Regions from separate parts of the Cohaesibacter marisflavi genome, predicted to be linked through region 1. Evidence: riboswitches for the same ligand, from Rfam matches in the RefSeq annotation. Region 1 holds a riboswitch; the other holds the start of a gene.
What was found. Region 1 has a riboswitch for S-adenosylmethionine ahead of ACKPCT_RS14045 (O-succinylhomoserine sulfhydrylase). Riboswitches for the same ligand answer to the same signal wherever they lie in the genome.
Positions count from the first base shown of each region.

Region 2: linked by a shared signal. The riboswitch ahead of ACKPCT_RS11750 (hypothetical protein) and the one ahead of ACKPCT_RS14045 (O-succinylhomoserine sulfhydrylase) in region 1 are both predicted to bind S-adenosylmethionine.

Region 1 covers NZ_OY762534.1:2,863,380-2,871,198, reverse strand. Annotated here, with positions in the region: gene apaG (Co2+/Mg2+ efflux protein ApaG) at 1-154, opposite strand, end outside; gene ACKPCT_RS14075 (CDP-alcohol phosphatidyltransferase family protein) at 442-1,053, shown strand; gene ACKPCT_RS14070 (VOC family protein) at 1,152-1,580, opposite strand; gene ACKPCT_RS14065 (sulfurtransferase) at 1,920-2,864, shown strand; gene ACKPCT_RS14060 (YeeE/YedE family protein) at 2,869-3,996, shown strand; gene ACKPCT_RS14055 (hypothetical protein) at 4,001-4,189, shown strand; gene ACKPCT_RS14050 (acyl-CoA thioesterase) at 4,270-4,710, opposite strand; gene ACKPCT_RS14045 (O-succinylhomoserine sulfhydrylase) at 4,846-6,042, opposite strand; SAM riboswitch at 6,180-6,259, opposite strand; gene ACKPCT_RS14040 (hypothetical protein) at 6,345-7,016, opposite strand; gene ACKPCT_RS14035 (hypothetical protein) at 7,219-7,819, opposite strand, start outside.
Region 2 covers NZ_OY762534.1:2,349,526-2,357,344, forward strand. Annotated here, with positions in the region: gene ACKPCT_RS11745 (ChbG/HpnK family deacetylase) at 1-541, opposite strand, end outside; SAM-I-IV-variant riboswitch at 1,487-1,598, shown strand; gene ACKPCT_RS11750 (hypothetical protein) at 1,683-2,027, shown strand; gene ACKPCT_RS11755 (glycoside hydrolase family 3 N-terminal domain-containing protein) at 2,071-3,171, opposite strand; gene hisG (ATP phosphoribosyltransferase) at 3,318-4,298, opposite strand; gene ACKPCT_RS11765 (ATP phosphoribosyltransferase regulatory subunit) at 4,311-5,459, opposite strand; gene hisS (histidine--tRNA ligase) at 5,493-6,977, opposite strand; gene ACKPCT_RS11775 (mechanosensitive ion channel family protein) at 7,329-7,819, opposite strand, start outside.

The DNA.
Region 1 (7,819 bases):
GAGCCTGGAGCTGAATGTTGGATTGGCCGTTGTTGCAGATTTCAACATGATAGGTCCAAACATGTTGTCCTCTGTCGGGTGTTGATTGGTCCGGCTGATATTCCGGCACAACCATGACTTGAATCGATCCGGTTGTTGCTGTGTATTTCTGCACTTGGTCCTCATACTCCGGTGGAACGATGGTTCATGCTAGGCTTGGCCATCGGAATAGAATGAAGAAATCAGAGTTATGTTCCGGCAAAACTCGCGAAAAATTCATAGGAATTGTTTAGCAAAGCTTTGTCCAAATTAATATAACCTCCCTGCTGTATTATAGAACAGGCAGACCAGAAATTGTATTGGTAATAGTTCAATCCACAAACAGACATGTCTTACCAATACTAATTAGGTAATCAAATATAGGCGCACCTAAACTTTAAGAGAAGAAATGGAAGGATCACCATGCTGGATGCCCGGATAAAAGGAATCATAGACCCAACAATTGGGCATATCGGCAAGAGCCTGCATGCGTTTGGGGTAACTGCCAATCAAATAACGACGCTTGGCTTGATTATCGGTGGCATCGCAGGCCTGTTTATCGCCTATGAGTTGTATCTTTGGGGTCTGCTGCTGATTGGCCTGAGCCGTTTGATGGATGGGCTGGACGGTGCTGTCGCCCGAGCAGGGCGAAAAACCGATCTAGGCGGTTATCTCGACATTGTCTTCGATTTCATTTTCTACGGTCTTGTTCCGCTGGCATTCGCCTTCGCGCGCCCGGAGAATGCTCTGCCTGCCGCTGTACTACTGATGGTCTTTTATGCCAATGGGGCAAGCTTTCTTGCCTTTGCCATCATGGCCGAGAAGCGCAAGATCTCAACCGAGAGCCATGGCTCAAAATCGCTTTATTTTACCGGCGGGCTTGCCGAAGCGGGGGAAACATATGCGGTCTTTGCTCTGTTCTGCCTGCTGCCGGACTGGTTTGGCGTGATCGCCTATAGCTTTGCAGCCATAACCGCGATCACCACGGTCTCACGCATTCTGCTGGCCAGAGAGCTGTTCACCGATACGGATTAGCCCGATGGAAAGGCGCCTGAAAGTGATGCGCATCTCTGATCATTGCGCACCGCAAGCAACCGTGCCAAGGCAATCTTTGGCATTATAGGCAAAATGCCTCAAGGCAGAACCAGATGTCCGTCATCTCCAATGGGGAAGGCACCCCAGGCAACTTCCCAGAGATAGCCGTCGGGATCGGAGAAATAGCCGCTATAGCCGCCCCAGAAGGTGTCACTGGCGGATTTCCTGATCTCGGCCCCCGCTTTTTGAGCCAGCAGTAACACACTATCTACCTCTTCTCGCTCACGACAATTATGCGCCAGCGTGATGCCACAAGCACCTGCCTGCGGTTTGAACGTTCCGCCGGGGATCTCCTCGGCCATTTTGTCGATTGGATAGAGTGCAAACACCGTGCCCCATGTCTTGAAAAAGGCAACGCCATCGCCCGACGTATAGCTTGAGGGCCAGCTTAGGCCATCGCGATAGAAACGCACGGATTGCTCAAGATCGGTGACGCCAAGGGTGACCAGTGATAACCGCGGGTCCATGCATATCCTCCTAATCGGGCAGAATGATCCTGTCCGCTATAATGCTGCGTTATAGGCCCTAGGATAATGCGCAATTGAGAAAAGCAATTTTCTCAATTTGGGAGCACGAGCCGACACTGTGGCAAAATTTATCAAGATACGCTGGCAAGGGCGCAGGATATTCTAATTTAAAAATGAACTTTAAGATCCTCTTTCTTGTAAAAACAGAGCGGAAAAGCACAATAGCCCCAACAAAAGCGCTGGGGCCGGGGAGGCTTCTGGCTGCTTGAGACATCACGTTCAAACAATTCGCAAATGCAGCGATGCTGATAGACCGAATTGGCTCACACGGAGACACTTATGAAAAAAATGCTATTCCAAGCCTTCGTTGCATTCGGGCTGTTTGTAACCCCGACCTTCGCCGCAACCTTCGGGCCTTTGGTTTCCCCACAGGATCTCAATGCTGTTGCAGATGCTGACAAGCCTCTGATCATCGATATTCGTGGTAACAGTAAAGACGGCACCAGCCTGTTTGAACAGGGTCACATCGCTGGGTCGGTCAACGCACCTTATGGTCTGTTTCGTGGCCCCAAGGAAAATCCGGGCCAGCTGGTAACCGAAGAACACTTGGAAAAAGTGCTCGGTGACATCGGAGCGGAAAAAGACCGTGCCACGGTCATTGCCTATCAGGGGGCCAACATCTCTGATTTTGGTGCGGCAGCCCGCGTCTACTGGACGCTGAAATCGGCAGGCTTTACCGATATTGCCATTCTCAATGGCGGACTGAACAATTGGGAGCAGCAGGGCCTTTCCTTCGAAACTGGCGCGGTATCTCCTCAGAAAACCACCATTGATGTGACCTTCTCTGATGAATGGCGTGCCTCTCGCGAAGAGATTTTGAAGATCGTCAATGGTGAAGAGAAGGCCCGTCTGGTCGACGCCCGTCCGGAAGAATTCTGGAAAGGCGAGAAAAAGCACCCTGCTGCGGCCAAGCCTGGCACATTGCCTCAGTCTGAATATTTCGTGCATTCAAGCTGGTTCGATAACAAGCCGGTCATTGCCGATGCGGCCAAGGTCAAGCAATTGGCCAATGAGGCTGGCTTCAAGGGTGGCGAAGAGCTTGTAAGCTTCTGCAACACCGGTCATTGGGCAGCAACCAACTGGTTCGCGCTTTCCGAACTGGCCGAGCTGGACAATGTGAAGCTCTATCCGGAATCTGTGGTGGGCTATTCCAACGCTGGCTATGATCTGGCCAACACGCCAGGCCTTGTTCAAACCCTCATCAAACAGGTAACCGGCGGCTAATCCAGTGACTGATATCAGCGCATCTTTTGAGACCCCTTCCAAGGGGTCTCGTCTGTTTATAAGGGCCGCTCTTATAGGTGTCGCCCTTATTGCCATCTTAACCCTGATTGCTGCTGCCGGCGTCCGCTACGGGCTTCTGCTGGCCATCGGCATCGGTTTCGGCCTGACGCTTGAGGGTTTGCGGTTCGGCTTTGCCGGACCATGGCGGGCCATGATCCTGCGGCGCGAACCGGCGGGCCTTCTTGCTCAGCTTATCGCCATTGCTTTGGTGGCTATAGTCGCGTTTCCGCTGCTCTCGGGAGACCATTCCGAATTGATCGGAGCTCATGCCGCCATTGGCTGGGCCATGGTCGGGGGCGCTTTTGTCTTTGGAGCGGCCATGCAGCTTGTGCTTGGCTGTGGCTCGGGGACGCTGGTCAATGCGGGCAGCGGCAATCCGGTGAGCGTGGTTGCGCTCCCCTTCTTCATCATCGGTGCCTTTGCCGGATCATATCATCTGCTCTGGTGGACGGAACTGGGGCAGTTGCCTCTGGTAGCTCTGCAAGGCACAAGCGGTCTAGGTATCACCCTGTTGGGTCTGCTGATCGTGGGAGGCGTGGCTTTGGCTATCGCGCCAAAGCAGGCACGCAAGGTGCCGCGCCGCTTGCTCGTTGCTGCCCTTTTGCTCGCCGCACTGGCAGTCGCCAACTTTGTCGTAGCCGGTCAGCCTTGGGGCGTCGTCTATGGCCTCGGGCTTTGGGGAGCAAAAGTCACCAGCGCGCTGGGCGCCGATCTGTCTGCCTCTCCCTACTGGGCAAGTGCAGCTCATCAGGAGCGGCTCGCGGCCAGCCTTCTGACTGACTACACATCGCTGACCAACCTTGGGATCATTCTGGGCGCCTTCATCGTGGCGGTCTGGCGGTCTGGCCTCTCGGCGAAACTGCCCTCCCTGTCTGCAAAGGCATGGATTGCCGCCATCGTGGCGGGGTTCCTGTTGGGCTATTCGTCCCGTCTGGCGCTAGGCTGTAATGTCGGCGCCTTCTTCTCGGGTATCTCGACGGGCAGCCTGCATGGCTGGGCCTGGTTCGTGGCCGCCTTTGCCGGTTCGTGGGTTGGTATCCGCTTGCGCAAACCACTGGGACTGGAGGGGTAGAAACATGACTGGATTTTTCACAAGTCGGGCGTTGCCTGCATCAGCAACTCTGCTGGCACTTGGTGCGCTTCTGGTCTTCGATCTTCAGACAAGCCAGCCGCTCAATCCCTATACGGCGCCGGCTGCCATCATGCTGGGCTCGGATGAAGCGGCCAGCGGGGCCTTTTGTGCGCTGGTCCCGCCCAAGAAATGAGCTTTTAGAGTTAGACAGTAGCAAATATGGTCCGGGCGGGTTTCTCGTCCGGACTTTTATATCAAAGATTAGTCAAGGGGTCAGGCAGGCTTGCGCCCCTTGGAATAGCGCCCAATCTGCTCTTCAGAGAGGCGAACCGTGCGCTTCGTTTCTTGACTGATCGGGCACCAAAGTGTTCTGACGCTGGCCATAATGCGCTTGTCGCTCAAGCGGATAATCTCGGTGAAGCGTTCGCATTTATGGTGCTCATAATAGCCAACCCATGTGCGGGCAACCAGCTTGTCACCTTCAAAAGCGGGGCGCTTGTAGTCTATTTCATGGCGGGTGATGAGCCAGACCATCGCAGTGTGATCATCTTCATGGGCAACAGCATCCCAATGCTCGGTCGCCGCTTCCTGAACCCAGCGCAAATAGATGGTGTTGTTGACATGTCCCATCATGTCGATATCGGAAGGCAGAACCTCGATCGGCATGTCATAGGGAATGGTCGGGTCTTTTTCAGAGCAAGAATTCTGGGACATCTATCTTTGCCTTTTGGACGTGATGCGGCCAGTCTATTCGAGGAAAGGGGGCAGCTTCAAGGCAATCGGCAAAGCAATAGGGGCGCTTCTGGAAAAGCGCCCCTGAAACTGGTGAATAGCTCTGTCGGGTGACGATCAGAGGCTGGCAAGTGCCTGCTCGAAATCTTCCCAAAGGTCTTCTACATCTTCAAGACCAACCGAGAAACGCAATGTGCCCTGACCGATACCGGCTGCAGCCAGCTGATCATCGGTGAGACGCTGATGTGTGGTGGTGGCCGGATGGGTGATCAGGCTCTTGGCGTCGCCCAGATTGTTGGAAATCTTGATGACCTTAAGGGCATTTTCCAGCTGGAAGGCCTTTTCCTTGCCGCCAGCCACGTTGAGCGCAACCATGGTAGAGCCGCCGCGCATCTGTTTCTTGCAGACGTCAGCCTGCGGATGATCCTCGCGACCGGGATAGAAAATGCGCTCTATGGCTTTGTGCTCTGCCAGACGGTCGGCAAGGATGCCCGCGCTCAGGGTCTGTTCCTTCACGCGCAGAGGGAAGGTTTCCAGTCCCTTGAGCATGATCCATGCATTGAACGGAGAAAGCGACGGGCCGGTATGGCGATGGATATCCTTGAATTCTTCTTCCAGAAACTGTTCGGTCGACAACACGACACCGCCCAGACATCGACCCTGACCATCAATATGCTTGGTAGCAGAATAGATGACCACATCGGCCCCCAGCGCCAGCGGGCTTTGCCACATGGCCGTTGCAAACACGTTATCGACAACCAGCTTTGCACCAGCCTCATGAGCAATCTCGGCGACGCCAGCAATATCGATGACGGAGAGAACCGGGTTGGTCGGGCTTTCAAGGAAGCAGGCACGGGTGTTTGGCCGCATCGCCGCTTTCCATTCTTCCAGATTGGTGCCGTCGACCAAGGTGCATTCAACGCCGAAGCGGGGCAGCAACTCCGAAACGATATAAAGACAGGAGCCGAATAGGGCGCTGGCAGCCACCACATGATCTCCGGCCTTCACGCAAGAAAGCATGGCTGATGAAACTGCCGCCATGCCGGAGGCCGTACCGCGCGCGCCTTCAGCGCCTTCGAGCAGCGCCATACGGCTTTCGAACATCGAGACAGTCGGGTTGGCATAACGCGAATAGACATAGCCCGGTTCCTCGCCATTGAAGCGGGCCTCCTGAGCTTCTGCACTGTCATAGACGTAACCCTGCGTCATGAAAAGCGCTTCGGATGTTTCCCCCCACTGCGAACGCATAGCGCCTCCATGGACCATTTCGGTCGCTGGGCGATAACCGGTTTCGGGCTTTTTGGTCTCAGACATGGCTCAATCCTGTTCTTGTTTTTCCCACACGCCGTCCGGAGCAGAACACCGCGAGACGTCGGGCTCATTCTTCGTGGGTGGCCGGATTTTGGGCAAAATAAAACCCGGCGACATAGGTTAGTATGGCCGGGATAGACTGTTTTTCATCCCCGACCTTTTAGCAACATTCTTTTACGTGGCGGCAAGCCGGTCGGCTCAAATGACCACAAGTGCGACATTCTGTACGCTCAAAGACCTCACCTGTCAATGGCACGGCTCCGGGCACCAGTGTCCCGCCTAAGGCATGCCGCTGGCAGGCCCGCTTATGAATCCGAGGAAACACAATATTGGTGATAGGATTTGATGACCCGTCCCAACTCTCTGGAATCACCACTCAGAATATAGGTTCCGAGCTTCTCGGGTAGATGGCGCATCTTCTTGCTGGAGCCGCAGGTCTGGGTGACATCATAGCTGCCCAGTTGGTCGAAGCCATATTGTTTGACAAGGCGTTGTTCTGCGGATTCCGCAAACTCGCCCCAGACAGCTCCGCGCAACCCGTGTTTGTCGCTCACATACTCCCAGATCTGCTGCTTGGCGCTCTGCACCTTCTGCTCGATCTCAGGGGTGAAGTGAAACTTCAGGAGGCTCTGACGCCCCGGTTTGCTGGAAACCAGACTGGACTGGGTGACAGATGCTGTTTCCCTGATGTCGAGCCGAAATTCCTGCAGGCGAAGGGAATAGGGATCTGCGCAATTGCGTGCTGTTTCAACCCGATTGATGATCTCGCAATCCTTCACCACCAGATCACTGCCATAGGCGACATTGGATGTCTCTGAAAGCGCCTTTTGAATGATGCTTTCCATTCGCGCCACTTCTCTCTTGCTGAAAAGCGGTTTGATTTTGGCAAAGCTCTTTCCTTCGAAAAGGGCCAGAAAGCAGATGGCAACAATGATCACCGAGAATAGGGAAGTTAAGACGATAATATTCTTTTTCATTTTTTCGCAAAATGTCTGTGTCTGGTGGAACTAGTCAATGAGGGAATTTTGGTCGAAACTGTTTTAAACGCGCATAGCAGAAAGATTAAAATTGAATCTATTTCACGATTAATGTGGAAAATTTCAATCTAAAGTTTAGGTATTTTTGACAAGGGATTAGGTGTCGTTCGATTGCCGATGTGCTCAATCGCAAGCACAAGACTTAGCTGTTGATGCAGCTGGCGTGGTAATTTTTCAAACTGTAGGCGGCACCGCGATCCACCGTTGAGAGGCTGATGGTACCAAGCGTCTTGGGCAGGTGGAACTGCTGGATGCTGCGTGAGCAATTCTGCGTTTTGGCATAACTGCGCATGCTGGGCAGCCCTGCACCCTTCACGGCATTCTGTTCTGCCGAATAGGCTTCTTGTGCCCACATGGAACCAGTATAGCCATTGTTATGCTGATTATAGCGCTTGAACAGCTGCTTGGCGCGATCGAACCGCTTTTGCACGTCTTCGGCGAATTCGAAGCGGATGGACCCGGCAGCACCGGTGCCGCGACGCGAATTTTCAAAAATTCGCACCTTGCGAACATCCTTGAGATCAATCTGGAACTCGTTGAAGCGCGCCGTCGGAGAGCCTGCGCAATCGCCCGTGCTGTTCAGCCGGTAGGTGATCTTGCAATTGTTCACCTGCACCTGATCGCTGAAGGGATTGAAATAGGCCATATTCGATTCAAGGAAGGATTCAATCTTGCTTTCCGCTTCCTGCTTCCCGGCAGAAGTCAAACGTGTACCATTGAGCTGATTGGAGTTTGCCGGAGTC
Region 2 (7,819 bases), 510 kb from region 1:
TGACCGGCAGCGTTGCTGCATCGAATTTTGCTAAAGTACCGGTGACAGCGCGGGCTGCGGCTGCGAAATAGAGGATCTCAGGCTGAAGTACCAAAAAGTGTGGACTGCTGCCTAGATGGGCGGTGAACCGCCGGAACTGCGCGCGGAACTCCGCCTCAAGCGTTCTTTCATCCAGTTCAAACCGGCGCGCCGCTCGGGCCAGATCCGTTCTCCGGGGCAAATAGCCCTGTTGATCGCGATTTTCCGGTGCGAATCCGGTAGAGAGTGGTGAAAAGGGTCCGGTGATCGCCAGACAGAGCCCCACGATAGGGCGTTTTGGAGCGGTCTTGAGATAGGCGTGCAATCCGCTTGCACTCTTGGGCCACAGATCAGACACCGGCAAGCAGGCAATCGAACCAATCTTACCCGCCCGCACGAGCTGGATAATGGCCGCGTCTATGCCTTGAGCCAATCCGAAATCCAAAGCGCACAACAACACACATCTCCATTTAACGTTCGGCGGGCCATGCCACGCCTGAAGCGGAAAGGAGAAACGCAACACGATCTGAAACAGTCAGCAAGCTCGATTCATCCCAAATGATGCATGCGCTTTTGATAAGCCAAATGCAAGATGGCATCTGCATACACTCAAATTTACCGTGCAACTTTTAATACGCAGCCAATTCGGGATTTTGGGTTAAGAAAAGCTTACAGGTTGCAGGCACCGTGTGACTGCCCGAGTAAAGAGCAATCTTGCAATCGCGTGAAACAAGAAAGATGACATGCGTATTTTTATCTAGATTTCTAATCAAATTGAATTAGGTGCAATAGGCAGGATCAGACGAAGCAAACTTACAGATTCTTGCACATTAAAAAGCCTCTATACTTATTGAAATGACTCAAAGTCGGCTCGTAATGGACCGAATATTCGCACCGTCTCAACAGAATAATAAAGAACAACTATAAAATTACACATCCATTTTATAAATAATATTTATTTTATACAGCCATATTCAAGCCTAACCGAATAAGGAATTACACGTTTTGCGCTTTATAACCTACCTTTTTTCGACTTCTACATGCAATTTTTCGATGAGCACTATGGAAAAACCGACCAGCTAAGCGTAGTATCAAAATCAAGAAAGGCCCAAGAAAAAAGCAGCTCTCGGTGTTGGTCCCCCAACAAGACACCAGATGAGCGAAGAAAATAGTCTTTCTAAGGACGGTCCCCACAATTCACCGTCACTAGAGGTCGTCTTATGACGACCTCTTATTTCTTTTGTTTTCACAGCAATCTTACGCTGCATTCACAAAGGCAACCCTCCTTTTGATTGCATTTTTTTCAGTTGGCACTCTTGGTACATACGTTCCAAAGCGGATCATTTGTTCAATCTATGCGAGCAAATTGAACAGCTGTCCAAGCTCGACTCTCCCGCTATGCGCAGCATTCAGAGCTGCAATAATCCACAACAGGCTTGATTCCGTCTCAAAGTTGCTCTAATTATGCGGCCATCATCACGAGAAGGGCTGACGCCCTCGCCAACCTGCCGACCGCGGCAAGGTGGCACCTGTACGGGGATGTGGCGGCATCTTTGCAAACCGCGAAGATGGGCGCAACTAAGCGGAGTTCCCTTACCTGTTGTCGTCAGTCTTCCAAACCCGTGCATGGGCGTTGTCCATGGGCATGTTAGGAAGGAAACACAATGTTTGAAGCAATCGATCAAAGCTACGATTTTCCTGTCAACCACGCCTCCAATCTATCCAAGGAAGCTGACAGCCAAACAGGAAATCCAACGACAAAAGCAGCCAGCGCCGAAACCATCGCGGTTCTGAAGGCCGGTTTTCGCGCCCGCATCATGTCGTTCCGCGAAGCCTATGATCTGGGTGCACGCAGCGGGCTTTCCCTTTCCAGCCTGAAGAACCGCACTGAACAGTGCGCTCATCTCATTTCAGCCGGTCTGGGCTATGCCGTGGATGAAACCGTGTTTGCCACGCTCGTCTATCATTATCCCGAGCTGGCGCAGGGTTATTACCGCGCCCATCGCTAAAAAGCGACCATAGCGAAGCCCGTAGCGTCTCTCATAAGGCTCATCAAGCCGAACGCGAGCGACGCAATCGGGCCGCGCTATCCAATATCTGCTTCTCGCTGATCTGCCCCTGTCGCACCGCGTCGCGTATCCAACCGACGGCTTCGGCGGGCAGATTGGCATCAGGCTTGAGGCTGTTGGACAGCAAAAGAATGTCATAGCCAGCCTGAGCGGCCCGAATGGCCGCTTCGCGGGTGGATGCCACCTTGCGCACGGCGCCCATGTTGAGATCATCGGTCATGATCAGGCCATTAAAGCCCATGCGTCGCCGCAGGGCATCGCGCACAAGGGTCTTGGAAAAGGTTGTCAATTCGCCGTTGCTATCCTTCCCCACTCGCACATAGAGATGACCGGACATGATGCAGTCGGCCAGTCCCATACGGACCAGTTCGGCAAAGGGCGTCAATTCCTCTGGCTGCCACGTATCGCGGATATCGACAAAGCCGTTGTGGCTATCGGCCTTGGACAGCCCGTGTCCGGGGAAATGCTTGAGCGCCGTGGTGATGCCGTAGCGGCGGTGCGCCTTCACGAAAGCCCCCGCATAGCGGATCACCGTGGCAGCATCCTTGCCATAGGCGCGTTTGTTGCGGCCAATCACCGGATTATAAGCGCGATGCAGGTCTGCCACTGGGCCCAGATTGAAGGTGAAACCCGCCTCCGACAATTCTCTTGCCGCCACGGCGTAAATCTTTTCCGCGCCACCGGGATTGGTGCTTTTGGCGATGCTGAGCGCGGAGGCAATGCGGGTGAAGCCCTGTCGCTCCTTGAGACGCTGCACCGTACCACCTTCATGATCGATGGCGATATGCGTGGCACCAGCATCATGAAACAGTTTGTTGAGCCCCAGCACATCCTTGCGCGTGCCGACATTGGTGGAAAGATAGACAACAGAGGCCGCCCTGCCCTTGGCAATTTGGCTGGCGATGGTGCGGGCAAAATTGCCTCCAGCGCTCTTGCCTGAAAAGCCAACCATGATGAGACTTCCGATCGCCCGATCCAACTCGGCGGCGTTGACCACATTGGCGCGCACAAGCGCCGGAGCGGCAAGCCCGGCGGCCACCAGTTTGATCGCCATACGGCGGGATATATCTCGGTTCATGGTCATGTGATGCTCATGTGCTGAGGCGCCAATCAAGAGCCTGCTTGCTCAGGATGAATGATTGCGCCGGTTGCCGCTGTCTTTGTGAGGAAGTGGCCCCAGCAATGAGTCCAAATCAAGGCCAGCGCCGGTTTTGGCGCTGGCAATGCCGTTTATTGCCCAAGGCGCTCCACCATATGATCAAAGAGCGGATTGGATGCCTCGAACACATAGTCCAGACGCCCCACAGATACGGATACCGAGCCCAGCTCGCGCAGGCGACGAGCAATGGCATAGACGCTCTTTTGCGGGGCATGCAGGCGCAAGATATGGTCGTTATGGCCATAGGGCGCAGTCACGCCAGCGGCTTCGAACTCGTCACAGATCTGCTGGCTGATTGCAGCGGCGTCATGGTGGGCAGCTGTGATCTCGCGCACGGAGCGGGCGGCTTCTTCGGCCTGTATGCGATCAAGAATTTCGCCCAGCGCCGATTTGGCTTCCTCAGACCAGTCCGCCGTCAGCGAAGCCACCAGATTGGCCTCCGAACGCAGCATGACCCCATCGTCCAGAATCTTGAGATTGTTGGCCTCAAGGGTCGAACCGGTGGAGGTGATATCGACGATGATATCAGCCGACCCCGCAGCAGGCGCCCCTTCGGTCGCCCCAAGGCTCTCGACAATCTTGTAGTCAATGATGCCGTGGCTGGCGAAGAAGGCCCGCGTCAGGTTGATATATTTGGTCGCGACACGCAGGCGATGGCCATAACGAGCTGGCATGTCCATAGCCACGTCGCCGAGATCTTCCATGTTGCGCACGTCGATCCATGCCTTGGGCACGGCGATGACAACATTGGCATGACCAAAACCGAGTTTGATCAGCAGATCGACATAGCTCTCCGGCGTTGCGAGATGTTCGCGGATCAGATCCTCACCCGTCACCCCAAGATGCACGGAACCAGCTTTCAGCTCCTTGGCGATTTCAGAGGCGGAAAGAAAGGCGATTTCGACATTGTCGGTGCCCTTGAGATGACCGCGATAATTGCGTGCGCCACCCGGACGGGCGACATCAAGACCGGCACGGGCGAAAAAGGCGTTGGTGTTTTCCTGCAGGCGGCCTTTGGAGGGGATCGCGATGATCAAAGGTGTCTTGCTCATGGTGCTCTCTCCTTAGCTCTCTTTGCCCGCTTGCGTCAGACGATCCAGCCAGACCACAAAACCGATGGCCGGAACCGCGTCCACCGCGTTGCCCTGTTTGGCGCGGGAGGCCAGAATGCCCAGCAGGCGATCATAGCGACCGCCACCGGCAACCGGCTTGTCTTCGCCTTCGAAATGCAACTCGTAATTAAAGCCCGAATAATAATCGAGGCGGCGCCCGAAATCGGCTTTGAACACCAGCTTCGTGCCTTGCGGCACAGCGGCTCGAATGGCAGCGATGCGATCGGCAAGAGCCGCAAGGGCATCGCCCAGCAGCCCGCCTTCTTTGGCATCGAAGGCACGGAGCTGATCAAGGCTATCATCGAGCGATCCGGCAATGGACAGATAGCGCACGATGATTGCCAGCTTGTCGGCATCCCAGCCCGCCATTGCGGCGAGCTCGGCCTTTTCCATGTAGCGCTCGGCAATGTCGCCCACAGAGCGACCGCCCACGGCAGCAAGGCCTGCGATATCGAGCATTTCCTCAACCGCCTCGCGCACATCTTCCGGCGCCTTGCCTTCGAGAATACGAGCCAGACCGGCAGACGCCCCATGGCTTTCCGAGCCGCCCTGTTCCAGACGTCTCAGCATGCGGTCCAGCACGGCACGATCACCAAACGCACCTTCCAGACGCCGCTGCCATACAGCGGGCGTGCCCAAAGCATTGAGCAAGGCAGAAAAAAGCCCCAGATCACCGATGGTCACGACCGGGCGCTTACCCGAGAGGCTTTCCACCATGGAAACGGCGCTGGCGACGTTGGCCGCATCAAAGTCAAAGCCGCCTTCGGGGTCGATCTGTTCGATACCTGCCTGATGGAACTCGCCGGGTTCATCATCGGCGCGCTGGCGGAACACCGGACCAAGGCAGGCATAGGTCGCCTTGCGGGTTGCCTCTCCATGGCGCAGATGATGCAGACAAACGGGAATGGTGAATTCAGGCCGGAGCGCCATCGCCTCGCCATTGGCGCCAGGGGCGACATAGAGGCGGCGGCGAATGTCTTCACCAATGAGATCAACAAACAGGTCCGCAGAATAGAGGATCGGCAGATTGATCACTCTGGCACCTGCCGCGTCGAACTGTTGAGCCAGCTCGGCGCGCATTGTTTCGGTCAGATGAGTCATGGATATCTCCTCTCGCCTTTTCCGGCTGAGCGGTTATTTCGTCTCGGCAGCACGGGCGGCGTCCCGATCGGCGGCCTGATCTGCGAGCATCTTCTTGACGGTTTCGACCATCTCGGCGAGCGGCACCTCGACCTGAGCGGGACGGCTTTCACGCCAAGTGGCGTTGTCCTCAATCTCGGCAGAGAGGCGTTTGCCTTCTTCCAGATCCTTGATCTGGACAATGCCCTTTTCCTTCTCGTCAGAGCCCTGAATGATGGCCAGCGGACAGCCGCGCTTGTCGGCATATTTGAGCTGGTTGCCAAACTTCTTCCAGTTGCCCTGATAAAGCTCGGCCCGCACGCCTGCGGCGCGCAGCTCCTGCACCATCTTCATATAATGGCCAAGACTCTCGACATCCCCGTCCATAACGGTAACCAGCACAGGTTCGACGACCATATCCGTGCCCAGCTTGCCGAGATTCTTAAGAGCCGTCATCAGGCGGGAGACACCGATGGAGAAGCCCGTGGCAGGCACGTCACGCCCGACGAACCGTTTGACCAGACCATCATAGCGCCCGCCGCCGCCGACAGAGCCGAACTGGACAACTTCGCCCTTCTCGTTGGTCACATCAAACAGCAGCTCGGCCTCATAGACCGGGCCGGTGTAATATTCGAGGCCACGCACGACGGATGGGTCGATCTTGATGCGATCTTCCCCGTAGCCACAGGCATCAAAGATGGCCTGCATGGTGTCCAGCTCGCGGGTGCCGTCATTTTCCATGTCGAGAGTACCTTGGGTAAAGGCAATCACCTTCTCGACATTTTCAGGGCTAAGACCGGCGCCCTTGGTGAAGTCGCCGCTCTCATCCTTGCGGCCTTCGCCCAGCAACAGGCGCACGCCGTCGGTGCCAAACTTGTCCAGTTTATCAACGGCGCGCAAAACCGTGAGGCGGGATTCGGCATGCTCATCGCCACCAAAGCCGATTTCTTCCATCACCCCATCAAGCACTTTGCGGTTGTTGACGCGAATAACATAGTTGCCGCGCTCGATGCCGAGGGCTTCCATGGTGTCTGCCATCATCATGCAGGCTTCAGCGTCGGTCTGCACACCCGGCGCGCCAACGGTGTCGGCGTCAAACTGCATGAACTGACGGAAACGGCCAGGACCGGGCTTTTCGTTGCGATAGACATAGCCAACGCGATAGGTGCGGAAAGGCAGCTGGATCTCGTTGATATTCTCGGCCACGTGACGGGCCATCGGCGCGGTCAGATCATAGCGCAGGCTCATCCATTGCTCGTCATCATCCTGTACGGAAAAGACACCCGCGTTGGGGCGATCCGTATCAGGCAGGAATTTGCCCAGACAATCGGTATATTCAAAGGTCGGCGTCTCAATCGGATCAAAGCCATGATGCTCATAGACGGCCTTGATTTTTGCGAGCATGTCATCGGATGCGCGAATATCGTCAGCAGTCCGGTCCACAAAACCGCGCGGCAGGCGGGCCTTGAGCTTGTTGGGCTTTTTGTTCTTTGCCATGATTGGACGTCACTTTTGAATTAGAATTGAAGTTAGAGAGGCGCGCACCGGAAATAGGACACGCCTTGCGGGCTTTTCCTAGCCCATCCAAGGGAAAGCGGCAAGAGAAGAGCTGAGCTTTGGCCTCAGTTGAGCAGGAAACTTCACGTAAATGACATCAAAAATGGCATGCAAGGGTCAGCTTCGGGCAAATTGGGCAAAAGTCGCCCATTAAGAACAGACATAAAGCCAATAACGCGGACAAAATCGCACTGGATTCCCCCTGCTTTGCCACCTCCATTCAAAGCCACCTTCGTTCAAAGAAAAAGGGCAGCCCATGCCGCCCTTTGTTTTTCCTTGCCTCAAAAGCCAAAATCAGGCTTCGTCTTTCTCGTTCCTGTTGACGGAAATGATCTGAGTATGCGGATACGGAATGTCGATGCCCTGCTCATCGAAGGCTTCCTTGACGGCCTTCAGCATATCGAATTTGAGCGCCCAATAGTCCGCAGCATCACACCACAGACGTGTGGTGATATCGACCGAAGAATCGCCCAGATTGGTCACGGCCACCCATGGTTCCGGCACCTTCTGAACGCGCATGTCTGCATTGGCCAGATCCAGAATAATCTGCATCGCCTTGTCTGCGCTGTTGGAATAATCGATGCCGAAGGTCAGATCGACGCGGCGTGTGGTTTGCGCCGAGTAGTTGGTAATGATAGAGCCCCATGCCTTAGAGTTGGGCATGATGATCTGCACATTGTCCGGCGTCACCATATAGGTCACGAACAGATCTACGGACTGGACGGTGCCGGAGGTGCCACCAACATTGACATAATCCCCCAGTTTATAGGGACGGAAAATGATCA